Regions from separate parts of the Luteibacter sp. KNZ12-1A genome, predicted to be linked through region 3. Evidence: predicted binding sites of a transcription regulator. Region 3 holds the regulator's gene; each other region holds the start of a gene.
The links. Region 3 encodes sigma-54, which starts transcription at its own class of promoters, with help from an activator protein. Its sites were predicted from a motif close to TGGCACGNGCNTTGC; they were not measured.
Positions count from the first base shown of each region.

Region 1: glnA (type I glutamate--ammonia ligase) is a predicted target of sigma-54. The motif match lies at 2,533-2,547, and genes of this name have one in related genera.
Region 2: pgaA (poly-beta-1,6 N-acetyl-D-glucosamine export porin PgaA) is a predicted target of sigma-54. The motif match lies at 3,467-3,481, and genes of this name have one in related genera.
Region 4: fliD (flagellar filament capping protein FliD) is a predicted target of sigma-54. The motif match lies at 2,823-2,837, and genes of this name have one in related genera.

Region 1 covers NZ_JBPGXU010000012.1:30,983-36,432, forward strand. Annotated here, with positions in the region: gene ACR9ZJ_RS04770 (DMT family transporter) at 34-1,053, shown strand; gene glnA (type I glutamate--ammonia ligase) at 1,084-2,496, opposite strand; gene acpA (acid phosphatase) at 2,789-4,468, shown strand; gene ACR9ZJ_RS04785 (undecaprenyl-diphosphate phosphatase) at 4,613-5,407, shown strand; gene ACR9ZJ_RS04790 (winged helix-turn-helix domain-containing protein) at 5,428-5,450, shown strand, end outside.
Region 2 covers NZ_JBPGXU010000017.1:33,312-38,761, reverse strand. Annotated here, with positions in the region: gene ACR9ZJ_RS06025 (hypothetical protein) at 1-147, shown strand, start outside; gene ACR9ZJ_RS06020 (MipA/OmpV family protein) at 152-901, opposite strand; gene ACR9ZJ_RS06015 (hypothetical protein) at 898-1,137, opposite strand; gene ACR9ZJ_RS06010 (response regulator) at 1,301-2,011, shown strand; gene ACR9ZJ_RS06005 (ATP-binding protein) at 2,008-3,351, shown strand; gene pgaA (poly-beta-1,6 N-acetyl-D-glucosamine export porin PgaA) at 3,575-5,450, shown strand, end outside.
Region 3 covers NZ_JBPGXU010000069.1:11,461-16,910, reverse strand. Annotated here, with positions in the region: gene lptC (LPS export ABC transporter periplasmic protein LptC) at 1-83, shown strand, start outside; gene lptA (lipopolysaccharide transport periplasmic protein LptA) at 46-627, shown strand; gene lptB (LPS export ABC transporter ATP-binding protein) at 632-1,351, shown strand; gene ACR9ZJ_RS13640 (RNA polymerase factor sigma-54) at 1,451-2,932, shown strand; gene hpf (ribosome hibernation-promoting factor, HPF/YfiA family) at 3,051-3,401, shown strand; gene hprK (HPr(Ser) kinase/phosphatase) at 3,617-4,567, shown strand; gene rapZ (RNase adapter RapZ) at 4,588-5,450, shown strand, end outside.
Region 4 covers NZ_JBPGXU010000007.1:35,152-40,601, forward strand. Annotated here, with positions in the region: gene ACR9ZJ_RS03140 (PilZ domain-containing protein) at 34-615, opposite strand; gene fliT (flagellar protein FliT) at 645-941, opposite strand; gene fliS (flagellar export chaperone FliS) at 938-1,354, opposite strand; gene fliD (flagellar filament capping protein FliD) at 1,377-2,735, opposite strand; gene ACR9ZJ_RS03160 (flagellin N-terminal helical domain-containing protein) at 2,875-4,317, opposite strand; gene flgL (flagellar hook-associated protein FlgL) at 4,613-5,450, opposite strand, start outside.

The DNA of each region.
Region 1 (5,450 bases), on a different contig from region 3:
ATCAGGATCGACAGGCGAGGGTATGATTCTCGCATGACGACGACGCCGATTTCGCCTGCCCGCATGCCCGCAAGCCGGGGGGACACGTTGACCGGCATCGCTTGCGGCATGGGAGCGGGCGCGTTGTGGGGACTAGTGTTCCTCGCTCCCGAACTGGTGCGCGAGTTCGGGCCGCTGCAACTGAGCATCGGCCGATACCTCTGCTACGGACTGATCGCGGCGACACTCATCGCACCGCGATGGCGCTCGCTGACCGCCTTGATCGGCCGGCGCCAATGGCTGAGCCTCATATGGCTCGCCTTCGCGGGCAACACGCTCTACTACATCCTGCTATCGGCCGCCGTGCAGGTCGGCGGCATCGCCATGACGTCACTCGTGATCGGTTTCCTGCCGGTGGCGGTCACGGTCATAGGCAGCCGCGACGAGGGTGCCGTGCCCCTCACGAAGCTCCTGCCATCCCTGCTGCTATGCGCGATGGGGGCCGTCTGCATCGGTTGGCAGACACTGGCCGGGCCATCTGCCGGCTCGATCGGCCGACAGATGATCGGACTGGCTTGTGCCATCGGCGCGTTGGCGTCATGGACCGCGTATGCGATAGGCAATGCGCGCTGCCTGGTTCGCCTCGAACATGTTTCGGCGCACGATTGGAACCTGCTCACCGGGATCGTCACCGGCGCACAAAGCATCGTCCTGGTTCCGCTCGCGCTCGTCCTTGAAACGACAGGTCACAGCCGTGGCGACTGGATGCGCTTCGGCATGGTCTCGGTCGGCGTCGCCGTCCTCGCCTCCATGACGGGCAATGCGTTGTGGAACCGGATGAGCCGCCTGCTGCCGCTGACACTCGTCGGCCAGATGATCCTCTTCGAGACCATCTTCGCCTTGATCTACGGCTTTCTCTGGGAGTGGCGCTTGCCAACGGCGTTGGAACTGGCGGCGCTGGTCCTGGTGGTCATGAGCGTCGTCTCATGCCTCGCGGCCCATCACAGGCCCGCGGACGCTCGACGGTATCCGAATCGATCGATTCAAGCGCTCCCGCGAGACGGGAGCGCTTGACGATCGATCAACGCGATATCGATCGCAGGATCAGATCGCGTAGTACATCTGGAACTCGAGCGGGTGCGTGCTCGCGCGATAGCGCGTCACTTCCTGCATCTTCAGCGCGATGTAGCCATCGATGAAGTCGTCGGTGAACACGCCACCGGCCTTCAGGAAGTCGCGATCCTTGTCGAGGGCGACGAGCGCCTCGTCGAGGCTGGCGCAGACCTGCGGGATCTTCTTCTCTTCTTCCGGCGGCAGGTCGTAGAGATCCTTGTCGGCCGGCGCGCCCGGGTCGATCTTGTTCAGGATGCCGTCGAGGCCAGCCATCATCAGCACGGTGAAGGTCAGGTAACCCGACTGCATCGGATCCGGGAAACGGATCTCGATACGACGCCCCTTCGGGCTCGACACGTACGGAATACGGCAGGAAGCCGAGCGGTTGCGTGCCGAGTAGGCCAGCATCACCGGCGCCTCGAAGCCCGGGACCAGGCGCTTGTAACTGTTCGTGGTGGAGTTGGCGAAGGCATTGATCGCCTTGGCATGCTTGAAGATGCCGCCGATATACCACAGCGCCGTCTGCGAGAGGCCACCGTAGAGGTCGCCCGCGAACAGGTTCTCGCCGTTCTTCGACAGCGACTGGTGCACGTGCATGCCCGAGCCGTTGTCGCCGACGATCGGCTTCGGCATGAAGGTGACGGTCTTGCCGGCCTGGTGGGCGACGTTCTTGATGACGTACTTCATCGTCATCAGTTCGTCGGCCTTCTTCACCAGGGTGTTGAAGCGGGTACCGATCTCGCACTGGCCGGCGTTGGCCACTTCGTGGTGATGCACTTCGACCACCTGGCCCAGCGACTCCAGCACCTTGCACATGTCGGCGCGCAGGTCACCCAGGCTGTCCACGGGGCTGACCGGGAAATAGCCGCCCTTCACGCCCGGGCGATGGCCGGTATTGGTGCCGTCGTACTTGTAGCGCGAGGACCAGGCGGCTTCTTCCGAGCCGATCTCGTAGAACACGCGGCCCATGTCGTTCTGCCAGCGCACCGAGTCGAAGATGAAGAACTCGGGCTCCGGGCCGAAGAACGCCGTGTCGGCGATGCCGGTGGACTTCAGGAAGGCTTCGGCGCGCTTGGCGATGGAACGCGGATCGCGGCCGTAGGCCTGCATGGTGCTCGGCTCGAGCACGTCGCAATGCATGATCAGCTGCTTGTGGGCGCTGAACGGGTCGAGGTGCGCCGTTTCCGGGTCCGGCATGAGGACCATGTCCGATTCGTTGATGCCCTTCCAGCCGGCGATCGACGAACCGTCGAACATCTTGCCGTCTTCGAAGGTGCCCTCGTCGATGGCATGGGCAGGGAACGTGACATGGTGGTGCTTGCCGAGGATGTCGGCGAAGCGCAGGTCGACGAACTCGATTTCCTCGTCCTGGATCAGGTTCAGCACTTTGGAAGCGGCGGACATACAAACCTCGAATGGGTATGGGGCGGAGTGCATTTAGCAATCGCTATGCCAGCGTTTCCGCCATCGACGGACCGGCCTGGGGCAAGCCTCGGCATCATAGAACGGGTCAACGCCTCGTGTGCAAATGCACCATATTGGTGCGTCTACTGTCCCAATGCACCGTTCTGGCCGCCTTTCAGCGTTTTTCGCGACGACCGGCCTCATCGTTTACCCTGCGTCGCGGCCTGGGCCGCTTCCCACCACGCTGCTTCCCATCCCCAGGCGGCGGCGCATCTTCATTTCGGGTAATGGCATGACGAACGAACACGATGACGACACCCTCGACACCGGGCGACGCCGCCTGCTCGGGGGCATGGCCACCACGGGCGCGTTGCTTGCGCTGGGTGGGCTGCAGGAGGCCGTCGCCGACGGCAGGACTCCCACGGCACGGCCCGGTGGAAAGGACCTGGATGCCCTCCTCGACAAGCACATCCAGACCGTCGTGGTGATCTATGCGGAGAACCGCAGTTTCAACAACCTGTTCGGCGACTTCCCGGGCTTGCAGCAACCACTGAGCGCGGTGCCCCAGGAGCGGTACATCCAACGCGATCGCGACGGAACCGTCTTCAAGACGCTTCCGCCGATCTGGGGTGGCATGGTGCCCCATGAACAGGTCGTCGATCACAAGAGCTACAAGATCGTCGAGAAAGATATCGCCGGCTTGCCCAATGCACCCTGGGCCTTGCATACGGGCGACGGCACGCCGCTGCCGCATGGCCTGGTCACGCGCGACCTCGTGCATGCCTTCTACAACAACCAGCTGCAGATCAACGGCGGCAGGAACGACGGCTTCGTGGCCTGGGGCGACAACGGCGCGCTCACCATGGGCTACTACGCCAGCACGCCCGTGCACCTGCGCCTCTGGCGCCTCGCCGAGCAGTTCACCCTCTGCGACAACTTCTTCATGGGCGCGTTCGGCGGCTCATTCCTCAACCACCAGTACCTCGTGGCCGCGCAGCCGCCTTTCTATCCCGATGCCGACAAGAGTCCCGCACAGTTCAACATCGCGGTGACCGAAAGTGGCGACCCCAAGGATCACCGCCTGAAGATGGCCGAGGATTCGCCGGCCAGCGCCATGCAGGGCAAACCGAAGTTCGCACACCACAATTCGCTGACGCCGGATTTCTGGGCCGTGAACACCATGGGTCCGCCCTACTCGCCCGGCTTCAACGTGGACCGCAAGAATCCCCTGCTGACCGATGCGACCAGTGCGAATACGCTGCCGCCGCAAACGCACAGGCACATCGGCGACCTGCTGTCGGACAAGGGTGTCGACTGGGCGTGGTACGCGGGTGGCTTCCAGGCCGCGCTCGATGGCAAGGGCGATGGAACGGATGGCGCTTTCCCGCAGACGCCGAACTTCCAGGCCCATCACCAGCCGTTGAATTACTTCGTTTCCCTCGCTCCTGGCAGCGAGGCGCGCAAGCGGCACCTGCGTGACGGCGGCTTGGGCGAGACATCCGCGACCAACCGCTTCCTTGCCGACGTGGACGCGGGCAAGCTACCGGCGGTGACGTTCTACAAGCCGCAAGGCAACCTCAACATGCACGCGGGTTACTCCGACGTGGAAGCGGGCGACCGTCACATCGCCAACGTGATCCACCACCTGCGCAAGAGCGCGCAATGGAAGAACATGCTGGTCATCGTCACCTTCGACGAGAACGGCGGCTGGTGGGACCACGTCGCGCCACCCAAGGGAGATCGCTGGGGCCCGGGCACGCGCATTCCCGCGCTGGTGATATCGCCCTACGCGAAGCGCGGACACGTGGAACACACGGTCTACGACACCGGTTCCATCGCCCGCTTCATCACGCGACGGTTCAAGCTGGAAACCCTGCCCGGCCTGAAGATGCGTGACGACGCGATGGTCGCCGCCGGTGGGCCGGCACCTGGTGACCTGACCGAGACGCTGGACTTCAGCCTGAAAGCATAGCCACCCGCTTCGTCGGCGCGGGTTCGCGCCAGAGGGGCACGCATCGGAAGTTCCTGCGATCAGGCGGTCGCATGGCATCGCGTGACGGGGCGGGGTGACCTGCGGCTAAGCTATGGGGCCGTCCCCCATCGGAAAGTCCCCGACGTGAACGACCTGATCAGCGCCATCCTCCTCGGCATCGTCGAGGGGATCACCGAATTCCTGCCCATCTCCAGCACCGGTCACCTGCTTATCGCCGAACGTTGGCTCGGTGCCCGTTCGGACCTGTTCAACGTGGCGATCCAGGCCGGCGCGATCCTCGCGGTCACCTTCATATACTGGCGCACGTTGTGGAGCCTCGCCATGAACTGGCGCAGGCCGGAGACGCGCGACTACGTGCTGAAACTGCTGGTCGCCTTCCTGATCACCGCGGCACTCGGCCTGGTCGTGGCCAAGCTCGGCTTCAAGCTGCCGGAAACCGTGACGCCCATCGCCTGGGCGCTCATCATCGGCGGCATCTGGATGATGGCCGCCGAAAAGCTTGCCGCGCAGCGGCCCGAGCGCGCCTTCATCACCTGGAAGGTGGCGATCCTCGTCGGCCTGGCGCAGATCGTCGCCGGGATCTTCCCCGGAACGTCCCGCTCGGCCGCGACGATCTTCATCGCCATGCTCGCCGGTACGAACAACCGCGCCGCGGCGACCGAGTTCGCGTTCCTCGTCGGCATCCCCACGATGTACGCGGCGACCGGCTATGAATTGCTGAAGACCTTCCAGCACGGCGGCGCCGCCGGAGAGGACTGGACCGGCCTGGGCGTCGCGTTCGTGGTATCCACCATCGTCGCCTTCGTGGCCGTGAAGTGGCTGCTCGGCTACATCCGCTCGCATCGATTCACGGCGTTCGCGATTTATCGCATCGCGCTGGGCATCGCGCTGTTGCTGCTCCTGCCAGCCGGCGGCTGAGACCCGCGACAGCCGCCCACATGGACAAGGTGACCCGCTACCG
Region 2 (5,450 bases), on a different contig from region 3:
GGCCAGGCCTATACCCTCACCATCGACCCCGACGGCCTGAAACTGGTAGCCAAGGGCAAGCGAAACGGCGTGTCGCTTGCCTGGAAGGACGTACTGAGCGGCGACGCCGGCCTGGCCGCCGCATTGCAGGCCTCGGTCAACCCCTGACGCGTCAGAACCGGTAGGCGTAACCGACCCGGACCATCGTCGAGTTCGACCGGTCGACGATGGGGCTGTCACGAATCTCGCTTCCGTAGCGCGTGCCGCTCACGTCCAGGAACAAGGCATGGCGCTGGGCGAACGGGTAGTCGGCACGAACGCCGGCCGAGACGTTCACCGTCGCATCCGCCTCATAGGCGGGACGACCGGGACGCGCCTCGGACGAGCGGACGCCGAAATACCAGGTGGCATAGGTCCGATCGACCCATCCGGCGGCGACGTAGGGCGTGATTCGCAGCGGACCGGCGTGGAGCGGCACCCCCAAGCTCAGGTTGGCCTTCTTTCCCTTGGCGCTGCCCAGGCCTGCCAGCCAGTCGAGCGACATCTCCATCGGACCGGGTCGCCAGACCACGGCGGCACCCGCCCGGAATCCACCCTTGCGGTCGGCCATCCCGCGCAGGAACGAGGAATCGCCGGCATCGTAGCCATCGCCGAAGTCGTAGCGAGCGCGCAGGCGGAAAGAGAACGCGCCGACCGGGGCGAACTTGAAGTCGGCGCCGGTGCCGAGGATGTTGAGCCGTTGGCTTTCATAACGAATGAAAGGGAACGCCACGGTGTCGTTATCCATGCCCTTGTACGGCCGGCGCACCACGCCGAAACCCGCACCGAGCGCCCACGAGGAACCGGCATCCTCGGCGGCCAGTGCGACGGCCGGCACGGCAAGCAAGCCACCCATCGCCACGGAGAAGAAGCGACGCGTCATCGTCCGCGCCTCCCCGCTTCGATGGAGCGCAACAACCGCACCAGTTCGCCGGCCTTGCCCGAAGCGATGGCGCGTTCCGCGGTCAGGCCGCGAAGTTCGTGGATGGGATCATGGTGGAACCAATCGTCGCGGAGCGTGGGATCGGGCTCGAGGCGCGAGGCGATCGCGATCGCCTCGATGGAAGGGTCGCGTGGACGGCCGCGCAGGCGGGAACGAACGAGGACGGGCAGACGCATCGTGGCACCTGATGGGAAGAGGTGTGACAAGCGTGCCCATGGACGTTTGCTTCGATTTGTCTGTTTTCCTGCGGTGGCGACATATTGTTTCGACCGTGAAATAAATGACTTGGCGCACTCCAGCGGCTATAACGACGGTATTTTCGCAACGAGACCGACGGGCTTGAGACGCATCCTGGTAGTGGACGACGACGAGGAAATCGGTGCCCTTCTCCGGCGCTTCCTCGAACGCAATGGCTTCGAAGTGGACGTGGCCTCGTCCGGCGTGGCCATGGACGAACGACTGGCCCGTGGCACGTACGACCTGATGACGCTGGACCTCATGCTCCCCGGCGAGGACGGCCTGTCGCTATGCCGGCGCGTGCGCGCGAAGTCATCGCTGCCGATCATCATGGTGACCGCCACCAGCGCCACCTCCGAGCGCATCGTCGGCCTGGAAGTCGGCGCCGACGATTACCTGGCGAAGCCGTTCGATCCGCGCGAATTGCTGGCGCGCGTGCGCGCCATCCTGCGTCGCGCGGACGCCGCGTTGCCGGGCCCGGCCACGGGCACGCGCGTGGCCGTGCGCTTCGCCGGCTGGCAACTCGACGTCGCGCGTCGCGAGCTTCGCGCGGGCGACGGCACCCTCGTCCCGTTGTCCGGCGGTGAATTCGATCTCCTGCTGGCCTTCGTCGAGCATCCGCAGCGCGTGCTCACGCGCGAGCAACTGATCGACCTGGCACGCGGCAACCGCCACGAAGCCTTCGATCGCAGCATCGACGTGCAGGTGAGCCGCCTGCGCCGCAAACTCGGCTATGACAGCGCGGCACCGGAATTGATCCGCACCATCCGCAACGCCGGCTACATGTTCGCCGTGCCGGTGGAGAGCACATGAGCGTCTTCAACTGGCGCTTGAACACGCTCGCCGGCTGGCTGATGGTGAACATCGTCTTCGCCATCCTCATGGTGGCGCTGCTCAATGTCGCCGTCATCGCCTTCGCCAGCGTCTGGGCCCGACCGGATATCGTCCGGAGCGGACTCTTGAAGCAGATGGGCATCATGTTGAAGGCCGTGGACGCCACTCCCGTGGCCGACCGGCCACGCATGGCCGCCGCGATCTCGGATCACGAGGAATACGGCGTGCACTGGTACGCATCGCGTGACCAGGTGCCGATGCCGGCTTCGGACCAGGATGCGACATCGTTCAAGGAGCCACTGGTGGAGATACTCGGGCACCGGCGAATGGAAGCCTTCGACCCGCATGACGACGATCCCGAGGGGCGCTCCGGACAGACCCACTACATGCTCGCCGTGCAAATGGACGACGGCAGCTGGCTGACTTTCGACACCGCCACGCGCATCTGGGGCGTCCACCCTTACACGCGCTACCTGGTGATCGGGCTGTTCGTGATGTTCTCCAGCGTGGTCGTGGCCGCGGTGGCCAGCCGCCACCTCTCCCGGCCCATGCGTCGGCTCGCCGCGGCCGCCGAACGTTTCGGCGCCGACGTGAAGGCGCCGCCGATACGTCCCGAGGGTCCGATGGAGCTGCGAGTGGCCATGCGGGCCTTCAACGAGATGCAGGGGCGCATCCAGCGGTTCGTCCGCGACCGCACGGATATGCTGGCGGCGATCTCCCACGACCTGCGCGCGCCGCTCACGCGTATCCGCCTGCGCGGCGAATACATCGACGAGCCCGAGCAACAGCGCAAGCTGTTCGCCGACGTGGACGAAATGCGCTCCATGATCGACGCCGCCCTCGCCTTCTTCCGGGGCGACGGCGAGGAAGAGGCTCCCACCCGTTTCGACCTCGCCGAGCTGGTCCAGACCGTGATCGACGACGGCCGCGACGAAGGTGGCGAGGTGACCTACGCCGGCCCTGCCCGGTTGATCTATGAAGGTCGCCCGATCGCGCTGAAGCGAGCCATCGCGAACCTGCTGGGGAACGCCATGCGCTATGGCGGCCAGACCCACGTCGAACTCGACACGGACATCGAGCACGTGCGACTGCGCATCCTCGACAACGGGCCGGGCATTCCCGAGCCGCTTCAGGAGACCGTGTTCCGTCCCTTCTTCCGCGGCGAGAGCTCGCGAAACCGGAACACCGGCGGCGTCGGCCTCGGCCTGCCCACCGCGCGCAGCATCGTGCGCGGCCACGGCGGTGATGTCGTGCTGGGCAATACGGCGCATGGCTTGGCGGCGACCCTGCTGCTGCCCATCGAGTCCGCCCGGACCTGAGCGCGCCGCGGGCGCACACGCCACGTCGACAGACGATGATGGAGTTTGCGTCGAGGCTATGCCTTTCGGCCTAGCCGCGATGGCCGGCATGCCTTTTCGCGGTGCCGGCTACCCTCGGCATGGTGCTTGCAGCGAAAATACCGTTCTTCTTTTCACCCCGTGCCGGTAATGACCATCCGGAACGGCCGTTAGGGATCATGTTTACAGGATGGGACGGAATTCGATGACAGCTCCGCGCAACAGGCGTGTGGCAAGGGGACGACTGTGCCTGGCATTGCTGCTGGCACTGCACGGACCGTTGGCCGTGGCCGCCGACAAGCCCGCGGAGCGCGATGCGCTGATGGCCAGGCTGCACCAGGAGCGGGATGCGGGCCACCGCGTGGACGCCCTCGCCCTCTGCCAGGCGATCCTCGACCGCTGGCCCGCCGATGGTGAGGCGCAGGCGCTCAACGTCACGTTATTGACGGAATTGGGCGCAACGACGCGCGCCAAGGAATTGGCGGAAAAACTGCGGCCGGCCCCGGATGCCGCCGCGACGCACCGCCGCGACGCCGACCACGTCGCCCAGGAAATACGCTGGGCCGACGGCGAACCCGCCGATCCCACCCATCCCTACGCCGAAGCCGATCGCGCGGTCGCCGACGCACGCCGCCTGGCCGACGACCCGGCGCTGCCCGCCGGCTTGCGCCAACGCGCGGAACTCGACCTGCTCGTCGCGCTGGATCGCGCCGGCCTCGCCGACGAGGCCGTCTCGCGTTACGACGCCTTGCGCAAGCAAGGCGTCGAGTTGCCTCCTTACGTCCAACGCGCCGCGGCCGACGCCCTGCTGGTGAAGCGCCGGCCGGCCGAAGCCGCCACCCTCTACGAAGCGAGCATCGCGAAGGACCCCGGCCCCTACGGCGCCAACGAAAGCGAACCGCGGATCGGCCTGATGTACGCCTACCTCGAGGCGGGCGAGACGGCGAAGGCGTTCAGGACGATCGACGACCTGGCCGCGAAGGAACCGGCGTGGGAGCGCGTGCCCGGCATCCGCCTGCCGATCCAGAATGCGCGCAAGGTCGACGCCGACCTCAACGCCGCGACATTGCGCGAGTACGTGAACATGCCGGCGGAAGCGTATGCCCGGCTGGAACCGCTCAGCCGCGAAGCCCCGGCCAATTCGCAGATCCGCCGCGAACTGGGCATGGTGGAACTCGCCCGTGGCTGGCCCCGCCGCGCACAGGACGATTTCAACATCGCCGCCACGCTCGACCGCCGCGATGTCGGTGCGTATATCGGCGAGGCCGACGCAAGCCGGGCGCTGAACGACTACGAGGGCGTGGACGAGAACCTCGCCCTCGCGCAGACCCTGGCCGATCGCAACGGCCGCGTCGAGCGCGCGCTGCGCTCATGGGATCGCGAACGCGGGTGGCAGTTCGACCTGGGCACCGAACAGGGCAAGGGCTCCAGCCCCGACTTCGGCGATCGCGACGGCACCACCCAGGCGACCATCGCCAGCCCGCTCATCGACGATCACTGGCGCGTGATCGCGCTCGGCCGCTATTCGACCGCGGACCTGCCCGAGGGCGACGTGCGGCGCAGTCGCGTGGGCTTCGGCATCCGTGGCTACGCCCGTCGCCTCGAAGCGTACGTGCAGGCGCTGCCCGCGACCGACAGCTACGTGGACAAGACGGCGATCGAAGCCGGCTTCGACTGGTCGCTGAGCGATCATTGGTCGTGGGCCGCCGATTTCAGCACCGCCGGCGAAGATACCCCGCTGCGTGCGCAGTACTACGGCATCTCGGCGAAGACGCTGGATACCGCCGTGACCTGGCGTGCCAGCGAACTCACCCAGGCCCGGCTCGGCCTGTCGCGCGACGATTTCAGCGACGGCAACAAACGCAGCGGCTGGCTCGCCACGCTGACGCAGCGCCTGCACACGGCGCCGAACCTCACCCTCGATGGCGGCCTGGAACTCGGCGGCTCGATGAACACGCGAACCGACCGTCCCTACTTCAATCCGCGCCGCGATCACAGCTATGCGGTCACCGGCCGGCTGGAAAACCTGCTCGGCCAGTTCTACGAGCGAAGCGTGACCCAGCGCATCGACGTGGCCGTGG
Region 3 (5,450 bases):
TTGGCATGCGCGCCAATCTCGACACCAAGCACCTGGAGCTCCTCGATGCAGTCCATAGCACGTACCTGCCGCGCAAGCGCTAAGGCCGCCCTGTTCGCGGTGCTCGGCATGGCACTCGTGGCCAGCCTGCCCGTCGTGGCGAAGCAATCCGACCGCAACGAGCCGGTCGACGTCCATTCGAAGTCGTTCGACGGTTCGCAGCAACCGGCCGGCAAGGTGATCTGGACCACCAACGTGATCCTCACCCAGGGCACGCTGAAGATCACCGGCGACAAGGCCACCGGCTACCTGGATGCCGACAACAACATCACCCGCGTGGTGGTCGACGGCAAGCCGGCCACCATTCACCAGCTCGACGAGCAGAACGAACCGATGGACGGCCAGGCGCTGAACATCGACTACAAGGTCGACCAGGACTTCGCCGTCCTCACGGGCAATGCCAAGGTCAAGCAGCCGGCCAAGGGCAGCGCCGAAGGCGACAAGCTCACCTACAACACCAAGGACAGCACGATGACCGGCGAGAGCAATGGCGCCGCCCCCGTGCACATGACCTTCCAGCCGAAGAACAAGCCGGCCGCCGCCCCGGCGACGCCCGCGACGCCGGCACCCGACACGAAGAAGCCCTGACCCGATGCTTTCAGCCCAAGGCCTGCAGAAGCGCTTCCGCGCGCGCCAGGTGGTTCGCGATTTCGCCTTTTCCATCCGTGAAGGCGAGGTGGTCGGCCTGCTCGGCCCCAACGGCGCCGGCAAGACCACCTGCTTCTACATGGTGGTGGGCCTCATCCAGGCCGACGCCGGCTCCATCAAGCTCGATCAGCAAGACATCACCGGACTGCCGATGCATGCCCGCGCCAAGCTGGGTATCGGCTATCTCCCGCAGGAGGCCTCGGTGTTCCGGCGACTCAGCGTGTCGGACAACATCCTGGCCGTGCTGGAATTGCGTGAAGGCATGACCCAGAAGCAGCGCGAGGACGAGTTGGAGAGCCTGCTGGACGAGTTGAAGATCTCGCATATCGCCGAGCAAAAAGGCATCAGCCTGTCCGGCGGCGAACGCCGCCGCGTGGAGATCGCCCGCGCCCTCGCCGCGCGTCCCCGCTACATGCTGCTCGACGAACCGTTCGCGGGCGTCGATCCCATCTCGGTGGGCGAGATCCAGCGCATCGTCCGCCACCTGAAGGAGCGCGGGATCGGCGTGCTGATCACCGATCACAATGTGCGCGAGACCCTCGGCATCTGTGACCGCGCGTACATCCTGAACGACGGAGAGGTACTTTCCCGCGGCACGCCTCAGCACATCCTCGCCGATGAAAAGGTACGGGAAGTGTATCTGGGCCGTGAATTCCGAATCTGACGGCGCCCGTTTTCCTTTCGCGAAGCCGTCTCCGCGCGACGCTGGTTTGCGGGGCCCGTAAGGGGTTACGATGGATCGGGAACCCCAAGCGTCGCAGGCATGAAACCCGGACTCCAGTTTCGCCTCCATCAGCAGCTCACGCTGACGCCGCAGTTGCAGCAGGCCATCCGCCTTCTGCAACTGTCACAGCTTGAGCTCGAGGCCGAACTCCGCCAGATCGCGGAAAGCAACCCCTTGCTCGAGTTCGCGGAAGACGCCGAGTCCGAAACGGAGCCGGCCGCGGAAGACGGCTATGAGGCTCCGGAATTCCCCTCGCGAGAAGACATCCCGGTCAAGGCGTCGAAGGAGGATGAGGAATCCACCGTCACGCCGTCGGAGGAACTCGCGCCGGAATGGGACGATGACCGGTTCCACGGCGAGGCCGGCGACTACGCCGGTGCATCTTCCCGCAGCGGCGGTCTCGACGAGGATGGTTTCGAGCCGCAGAACGCCGCGCCGGAAAGCCTCCAGCAACACCTGGAGTGGCAGCTCAACCTGTCGCAGTTCTCGCCCCGCGACCACGCCATCGCCACCGCGATCATCCACGCGCTCGATGAGGACGGTTACCTGCATGACGGCGTGGAAGCGGTGGAAGCCGCCTTGCCCGCCGAGTTGCATGCGACCGCCGGGGAGATCGAGGCCGTTCGCCAGCGCGTGCAACGTTTCGACCCCACGGGTATCGCCAGCCTCGACCTGCGCGACTGCCTGTTCTGCCAGCTTTCCCAGTTCTCGCTCGACACCCCGCATCGCGAACTCGCGATCCGCATCGTGAACGAGGAACTGGAACTGCTGGCGCGCAACGACACCGCCAAGATCGCCCGCCGGCTCAAGGCACCCGAGGCCCACGTGGCCGCCGCGGCGAGCCTCATACGCAGCCTCGACCCCCGTCCCGGCGCCGCGCTGGATGCCACGCCCGTCGAATACGTGGCACCCGACGTCTACGCCCGACGCGAGAACGGGCGCTGGCAGGTCAGCCTCAATCCCGACTCCCAGCCCCGGCTGGGCCTCAACCAGCACTATTGCAACCTCATCGCGCGGGCCCGAGGCGACGACGCCACCTGGATGAAGGGGCAGCTGCAGGAGGCACGCTGGCTGCTCAAGAGCCTGCAGTCCAGGGCCGAGACCTTGCAGAAGGTGGCCGATGTGATCGTCCGTCGGCAAAGCGCGTTCCTCGACTACGGCCCCGAGGCCATGCACCCGCTGGTGTTGCGCGAAGTGGCCGAGGAAGTGGGCATGCACGAGTCCACGATCTCCCGGGTGACCACGCGCAAATACATGCATACGCCGCGTGGCACCTTCGAATTGAAACATTTCTTCTCCAGCGGCGTGGCCACCGAGGACGGTGGCACCGCGTCCGCCACCGCGATCCAGGCCATGCTGCGCAAGCTCATCATGGCCGAGGACGCGCGTCGGCCCCTGTCCGACCAGGCACTGGCGGAGGAACTGCATCGACGCGGTATTCAGGTGGCACGACGTACGGTGGCCAAGTACCGCGAAGCCATGCGCATCCCGAGTTCCAGCGAACGCGTCCGCGCCAGTTGACGCGAACGGAACCCCATCGGAGGTCTACGGTCCCATAGGTTCAAGGCTAGAGGAACGGCACCTCGCCGTTCCGATCTCGTCGCCACAAGGCGACACCCTCAGCAAGAAGGAGGCGTCAATGCAAATCCAGATCAGCGGCCAGCACATCCATATCACCCCCGCCCTGCGTGAGCGCGTGGAACAGCAAGTCGGCCGCTTCGAACGCCTTTTCGACAACATCAAAGCCCTCGACGTGGTCCTTTCCGTCGACAAGAACGAGCACAAGGCCGGCGGCACCCTGCATTGCGCGGGTACGCGCCTGCACGCCGACGGTATTGCCCGCCTCGAAGACGACAACAAGAACGACACCATGTACACGGCGATCGACGCGATGATCGCCAAGCTGGCCGACCAGCTGAAGAAGCACAAGGAAAAACTGAAAGACCACCACAATCACGAGGTTCGTGACGGACGCGTCGCCAGCAGCTGAGGTCCGATTCCCCGGGTGGGAAGCGCGCTGGCGGGTGGGAAAGCGCGCTGGCGCGCGAACAGCCTTGCCGCAAGCCCCATCGCGGCCCAGGCCGCTTCCCACCTTCAAGGGCACAACAAGCCCCCTCACGGCCGGCCGCTCCCAACCCTTGTGGCACAATATACGAGCAAGCCGGCCGCCCGCGTGCCGGCTTTTCTCTTCAAGGGACCCAAAGCGTGGACCGGCTTACCGCCAGACAACTCTTCGACGGGGTACACGAGCGCATGGCCTTGCGCTGGGCCGCCGGCATGCGTGGGGAATCACGCGTGCTCGAGCCCAACGCCAAGCAGAGCCGGCGTCCCTCGCTGGTCGGCTACCTCAATGTGATCTACCCCAACAAGGTGCAGATCATCGGTACCGAGGAACTCAACTTCCTCGATGGGCTCGATTCGCGCCAGCGCTGGGAAGTCATCCACAAGATCGCCGCCTACCAGCCCGCCGCCCTGATCGTCACCAAGGAACAGTCCATCCCCGCCGACCTGCGCGAGGTGGCCGAGGAAACGGACACGCCGCTGTGGCAGAGCACCAAGCGCGGCCATGAACTGCTCACCTACCTGCAATACCACCTGGCCCGTACCCTGGCGCCACGGGTCACCCTGCACGGCGTGTTCCTGGAAGTTTTCTCCATCGGCGTGCTGATCACCGGCGAGCCCGCCTCGGGCAAGAGCGAACTGGCCCTGGAACTGATCAGCCGAGGCCATCGCCTGGTCGCCGACGATGCCACCGAATTCACCCTCATCGCCCCCGACGTCATCGACGGCGCCTGCCCCGAGTTGCTGCAGGACCTCCTGGAGGTGCGCGGCCTGGGCGTGTTGAACATCCGGGAGATGTTCGGCCACACCGCGGTGAAACCGTCCAAGTACCTGCGCCTGGTCGTCCACCTCAAGCCGCTGCGCGAAGGCGAGGACACCGACGCCATGACCCGTCTCACCGGCGATGTCAGCCGGCGCAACGTGCTCGATGTCGACGTGCCCAAGATCACCATTCCCGTCGCGCCGGGCCGCAACCTGGCGGTGCTGGTCGAGGCCGCGGTGCGCAACCATGTGCTGAAGGCCAAGGGCATCGACCCGGCGCAGACCTTCATCGACCGCCAGGCGCACCAGATGCGCCGCTTCTCCCCGTGGTGACCGCCGTGAGCGACGAAGTCATGAGCCCTATCGTCGATCCCGATGCCATCCACCTCGTGGTGCTTACCGGCATGTCCGGTGGCGGCAAGACCGTCGCCCTGCGTGCGCTGGAAGACCTCGAGTTCTATTGCGTCGACAACATGCCGGCGGAACTGATCCCGCAGCTGGTCGCCGCCGTCAGCCAGGGTGAGCACGGGCCGCGCAAGCGCATCGCCGTGGGCGTGGACGTGCGTAACCGCCGTGTCGACCTCTCGCGCATGCCGCACGTGCTGTCGGAGCTGTCTTCCGCCGGCGTGCACGTGCACCTGATCTTCCTCGACAGCCGTGACGATGTCCTCATCAAGCGGTACTCCGAGACGCGCCGCCGCCATCCCCTGGCGGCCGAGAAGCTGTCGCTGGCCGATTCCATCGCCCAGGAACGAAAGCTGCTTCGCCCGCTGGTCTCGATCGCGGAGAAGGTCATCGACTCCAGCGACCTGAACGTGCACCAGCTGCGCCGCCTGTTCGCCACCGGCTACGCCGCCGCCTCCGACGGCACGACGCTACTGTTCGAGTCCTTCGCCTACCGGCGCGGACTCCCTTCCGATGCCGATTTCGTCTTCGATGCGCGCTGCCTGCCCAACCCCCACTGGGACCCGCGGCTGCGCCCGTTCTCGGGCAAGGACCTCCCCGTCCGGGAATTCCTCGACGCGAACCCCCTGGTAGGCGAATACTATGCCGACGTCGCCCGCTGGCTCGATACCTGGTTGCCGCGCTTCGAGGGCGAGGATCGAAGCTATGTCACGGTCTCCATCGGCTGCACCGGCGGTCGCCACCGTTCGGTATACCTGGTGGAGAAACTGGCCCAGCATTTCCGCTCGGAACGCGGCAACGTACTGACTTT
Region 4 (5,450 bases), on a different contig from region 3:
ACGCGACGTTTGGACGTCACGTGACGTAAAAGGTCACATCGCGTCCGCGGCGCCTTCCGCAGGGCGGGCCTGGGCCCGTGCTTCGGCGATCTGCCGCCGGTGCTGGCGGAAAACCAGCCGCTCCAGGCCATCCCGCACGGCTTCGGACAAGCCCTCGAAACCGATGAATCCCTTGCCGTCCTGCGGGCCGGCCAAGCGTACGCCGGGTAGTTCCAGAGGCAGCGCGCGACATACGTCGAAATGGATCTTGAGCAGGACAGGCTGGCCTACGGGTGGCAAACCGTGCAAGGGCAGTACGGCACCGGCCGCGTTGAAACGCAGCGGCATGCGTGGCGGCAAGCCCGACTGGGGAAGCAGGAGCCGGTTCACGATCTCCATCAGGACATTGAGCTTGGCGTCGAGCCGGGCCACTTCCTGGGAAAGCGGGCTGTCGTCCTCGACGGGATCGCTGCGGCGATCCATGAGCGCCGACACCGCGACCAGGACGCTGGCGTTGCGGTCGTTGATGAGGGACAGCGCGGCGGCGTCCGGCCGCTCGACGGCATCGCAAGTGGCGTGGAACGCCGCGTCCCAGGCGACGCGATCGGAGAATGCCTGCCAGTCTTCGCCGCTCATCCGCCCCACCCCCTGCCGAAGATCAACGCTCAGAAGGAACTATACGCGGCCACGGCCCGGCGTACCCGGCGGGAAGCGTCCCACGCGACGGAAACCTCGTCGCGGGCCACGGAGACGAGATCCTTGATGAGGCCGTCGAGCAACATGATGGACTTCAACGACTCCAGGGTTTCCGGCGCGGGACGCATGCTGCCGCCCCTGAGGACGGGCTCGCGCTCGGCCTCCAGTTCCGCCAGCTCGTCCCAACGTCCTTCGCTGGCCGCGGCATGCATGGCCTCGGTCAGGCCAAGGGCGCGGTCGAGGTCGCACCAGACGACGCCGGTCACGCGCCCACTCCGGCGGGTTGACGGGCCTCGACGGGAATCGCGATCCAGCTCTCGCGGATCTGCCCGAGCAGGCGAGTCACCTCGTCCAGGGCGTCCGCATCGTCGTGCAGGTTGGCGTGCAAGAGGCGGCGGCTCATGTAGTCGTACAGGCTATCCAGTTGCCCCACCAGCGGCGACTTCACCTCGTGGTTCAGGGCCGACTGCAACGCGCCGACGATTTCGATGGCCTTCGAGATGGCCTCGCCTTTGCCGGCCACATTCCCGGTCACCATGTGTCCGAGGGCGAAGCGGATCTTCTCCAGCGCACCGTCCATCAGCATGGTGATAAGGCCGTGCGGGTCGGCGGTTTCGATGCCGCCTTGCGTACGGACCTGCTTGTAGGCGCCTGCGCCCTGGGAATATCCGAGTGCCATGAGTCTTTTCCTGGAGAAGCCGTCAGCTCTTGCTGGTGGTCAACGCGTCGAACTGCTGCTGGAGGAAGCTGCTGGTGTTGCTGAGCTTGGTCATCATCGTGTCGAGCGCCGTGTACTGCTTGGTCAGGCGGTCGGAATAGGCCTTCATCGTGACGTTGAAGTCCGTTTGCTGCTGGGTGAGATCCTTGGCCTTCTTGTTCAGGTTGGCCGTGCGCTGGGTCAGGATGCCGCTGGACGAGGTCCAGCTGGTGATCAGCTTGTCCAGCCTGGGCGCGATGCCATCGCTGCCGCTGATCAGGCCCTGGGTTTCCTTGGGATTGGTCGCGAGCGCCTTGATCAGCTTGGTCGAATCGAACTTCAACGTGCCGTCGATCTGGAAAGCCACGCCGAGGTCGCTGAGCGATTTCGGGCCGGCGCCGGTGCCGGTGGACTGCGAGCCGACCAGGGAGGTGATCTGGCTCTTGATCGAACTCAGCGTGGCGTCGCCGATGAGGGCGCCGACCTGCTGATTGGTCGCGTCGTACTTGGTCAGCGTCTGGTAGGTGGAAACGAAGGCGTTGTAGGCCGCGACGAAGGAGGTGATGGCCGTGGACACCGCGGTGGGGTCGTTGGCGATGGTGACAGTGCTGGTACCCGTCTTGGACAAGGCGAGGGTGACGCCATCGATGGCGGTGGCCACGGTGTTCGACGGGCTCGTGGCAGGAAGACCATCGATCGTGAACTCCGCGTCCTGCGCCTTGACCGTCGCGGAATCCGTCGACGGATCGAAGTTCAACTGCGACAGGTTACCGTCACCACCGCTGGAACTCACCGTGAAGGCGTTGGCCGCGCCGGTGGAGGTGGACGTCAGTACGAGGTGCGCGCCATCGGTACCCGTGACGATGCTGGCGGTAACGCCGGGATTGTCCGAAGCCTTGTTGATGGCATCGCGGATGTTCTCAAGCGAATTCGCGCCGGATGCGACGTTCAGGCTCATCGACTTTCCGCCGATGGCGATCGTGAGCGTGCCGGTGCCCACCTGGGTCTTGCTGGTGGCAAAGGCCGTCGAGGTGGTTTTCTGCGAGGTGGCCAGCTTGCCGACGACGATGTTGTACGTGTTCGGCTGGGCATCCGCGTCCGCGGTGGCGGAAAGGATCGTCGAGTCACCGACGGAGGTCTTCTGCGTCGTGAACGCGCTACCGTCCGTCAGTGCCTTCATCGCGTTCTGCAAGCTCGTCAGCGACGAGGTGAAGTTGCCGATCGCGGAAATCTGGGTGGTGTTCGCGCTTACCTGGGCAGCCAGGGAGCTGTCCGTCGCCGCGCGCTTGTTGTTCGTCAGGTTGGTGACGATGCTGGCGACGTCGATGGAACTGGAACCGAGGGTGATGGGATTGGTGGCCATGAAGCTCTCCTGGAGGACGCCTCACTGCCCTGGGCGCCAATTTGTCGGCGGCTGGCTCCCTTTCGAGCGCCAACCGCCGACAACTAAGCAATTACCCTGCCAATCCCGGCCTTGGCCGGGGCTGGCGGTGTGACGCCTGTTACTGGAGCAGCTTGGAGACGATCTGCTGGGCCTGGTTCGCCTGGGCGAGGACCGAGACGCCGGCCTGCTGCAGGATCTGGGCCGAGGACATGTTCGCCGTTTCCTGGGCGAAGTCGGCGTCCGTGATGGCGGACTTCGACGAGGTCAGGTTCTGCGAGATGTTCTGCAGGTTGGAGATCGTCGACTCGAAGCGGTTCTGCACCGCACCGAGGTCCGAACGGAGGTCAGAGACCGACTGCAGGGCCGCATCGATGCGGTTGATCGTCTGGTTGGCGCCGTCGACCGTCTTGACCGAGGAGTTGGCCAGGGTGTCGGTCGTGGAGACCGCCAGCGTACCGGCGGTCAGGCCAGCGTCGGCCGGAGCCGTGCCACCCACCGTGATCGCCTTCGCCGAAGCGAACTTCACCGCGCCGTCGGAACCGACGTAGGCATTGATGCCCTGGCCCGACTTGGCGTTGATGGCGTCGGCCAGGTCCTGCGCCGAGTTGTACGTGCCGGCGAGGTCGAACGAGGCGTTGTCACCGACCTGCAGGGTGACGGCGCCGGCGGCGAGCGTGACCGGAACCTTGTCGCCGACGCTGACGCCAGCGGTCGAAGAAGTGGTGCCGAAGATCGACGCATTGGCGCCGCCGATGACCGGAGCCGTCGCGGTGTTGCCCGTGGCCGTGCTGGTGAACTCGATGCGGCCGGTCGTGGCGTTGACCGAAGCCGTGGCCGTGGCGCCAGCGCCCAGCTGCGTGTTGATTTCGGCGGCGACGCCAGCGGCATCCGTCAGGTTCGTGGTCAGGCTGACCGCGGTGCCGTTGACGGTGAAGTTGGCAGGCACGGTCGAGAAGTCGGCGGTGGCCAGGGCCTGGCCGGCCGTGGTGACGGCGCCCGAGGCGGCGGTGGCCGTGAACGCCAGCGCGGCGGAACCGGAGGCCAGCTGGCCGACCTGGTTGGCCTTCATGCCCTGGTTCAGGCCGACGGTGATCACTTCACCGACGTTGGCACCGACCTGGAAGCTGAGCGAGTTGGCCGAACCGTCGAGGACCTTCATGCCGTTGAAGTTGGTCTGCGTGGCGATACGCGTGACTTCCGCCAGGCGCTGCTGGACTTCGGCGTCGAGCGCGGCGCGGTCGCTGTCCGAGTTGGAGGCGTTGGTCGACTGGACGGCCAGTTCGCGGATGCGCTGCAGGTTGTTCGTGACTTCATCCAGCGCCGATTCGGTCGTCTGCGACAGCGAGATGCCGTCGTTGGCGTTCTGCACGGCGCGGTTCAGGCCGTTGATCTGCGTGGTGAAGCGGGTGGAGATGGCGAGGCCGGCGGCGTCGTCCTTCGCGCTGTTGATGCGCATACCGGAAGACAGGCGCTCGATGGCCGACGACAGCTTCGTCTGCGAGGTGCTCAGGTTACGCTGAGCATTCAGCGACATGATGTTGGTGTTGATGGTCAGAGCCATGGGATTGATCCTTTGTAAGCGGAACCGAAATGCCGGAGGTTGTGCGGCGTAGTCCGGCGGGGTTCCGTTAGGGAAGCCTTCCGCCTCAGAGAGGTTTACGGCACGCCGGGAAGAAACTTGAGAACTTTTTCTACCTGTCAACCACTTTCTTGATCAGCACCCGCCAATGACGCCTCGCCGGCCGCTGTCAGGGTTCCTTATCGGCACGTCCGGCCCCGGGTTTAGGCCTCGTTGCAAGAAAAAAAGGCGGCCTTGCGGCCGCCTCCCATGCATTGCAACGGGATTGACGCGTTTCTTATTTGAGGTAGTTGAACAAGCTCAGGTTCTGCATCTTCACGTACGACTGCTGCGCGGCGTCCAACGCGGATTGCTGCTGGGTGAACTTGCTGATGGCGCTGGCGTAATCGAGGTCCTGCAGGTCGGAGAGCGTGCTGGCGTACTGTAACTTCACGTCCGCGCCGATCTGCGTCTGCTGGTCGAGCGTGTTCATGCGCGCACCGATCTTCGTGCGCGTATCGAGGAAGCTGGTGGCGGCCTGGTCCAGGTTCTGCAACTGCGCGTTGATCTGGTTGTTCATCGCCGCGCCGCCACCCGGTGCTTCGAAGGCGTTGATGATGCCGGCCACCGAGGAGAAGACGTCTTGCGAGGACGAGGGGCCCACGGCGAAGGTGTCGCCCGTGGCGGGATTGCCCGTGACATTGAGTTGCGCACCCTTGAAAGCGATGGTGCCGGTATCGCCCGTGTACGTTCCCGTGGAGATGACCGTATTGGTGGGGTCGTTGACGTCGCGGATCTCGTAGTCGGTGGGCGAGGTGAAGGTGATGCTGTAGCTGCCGCCGTCCCAGGCGCTCGCATCGGTGACCGAAGTGGCGCCCACCACGGCCGTGCCGGTATTGGTGGCACCCGCGCTGGTGACGAAGGTCCCGTTGCCGCCGCGGATCGACATGAAGACATCGGCGCCGTTGTCGCCGGTGGCGACCTGCAGGCCCGCCGCCGCGGCGACCATGCGCTGGCCCTGGTCACCGCCATAGCTCACGTCGAGGCCGTCGATGGTGAAGGGCTGGGTGGTGGTACGGTTGCCCGCGAAGATGTATTCGCCCTGCCCGTCCTTCGTATTGCCCAGCGCGACCAGC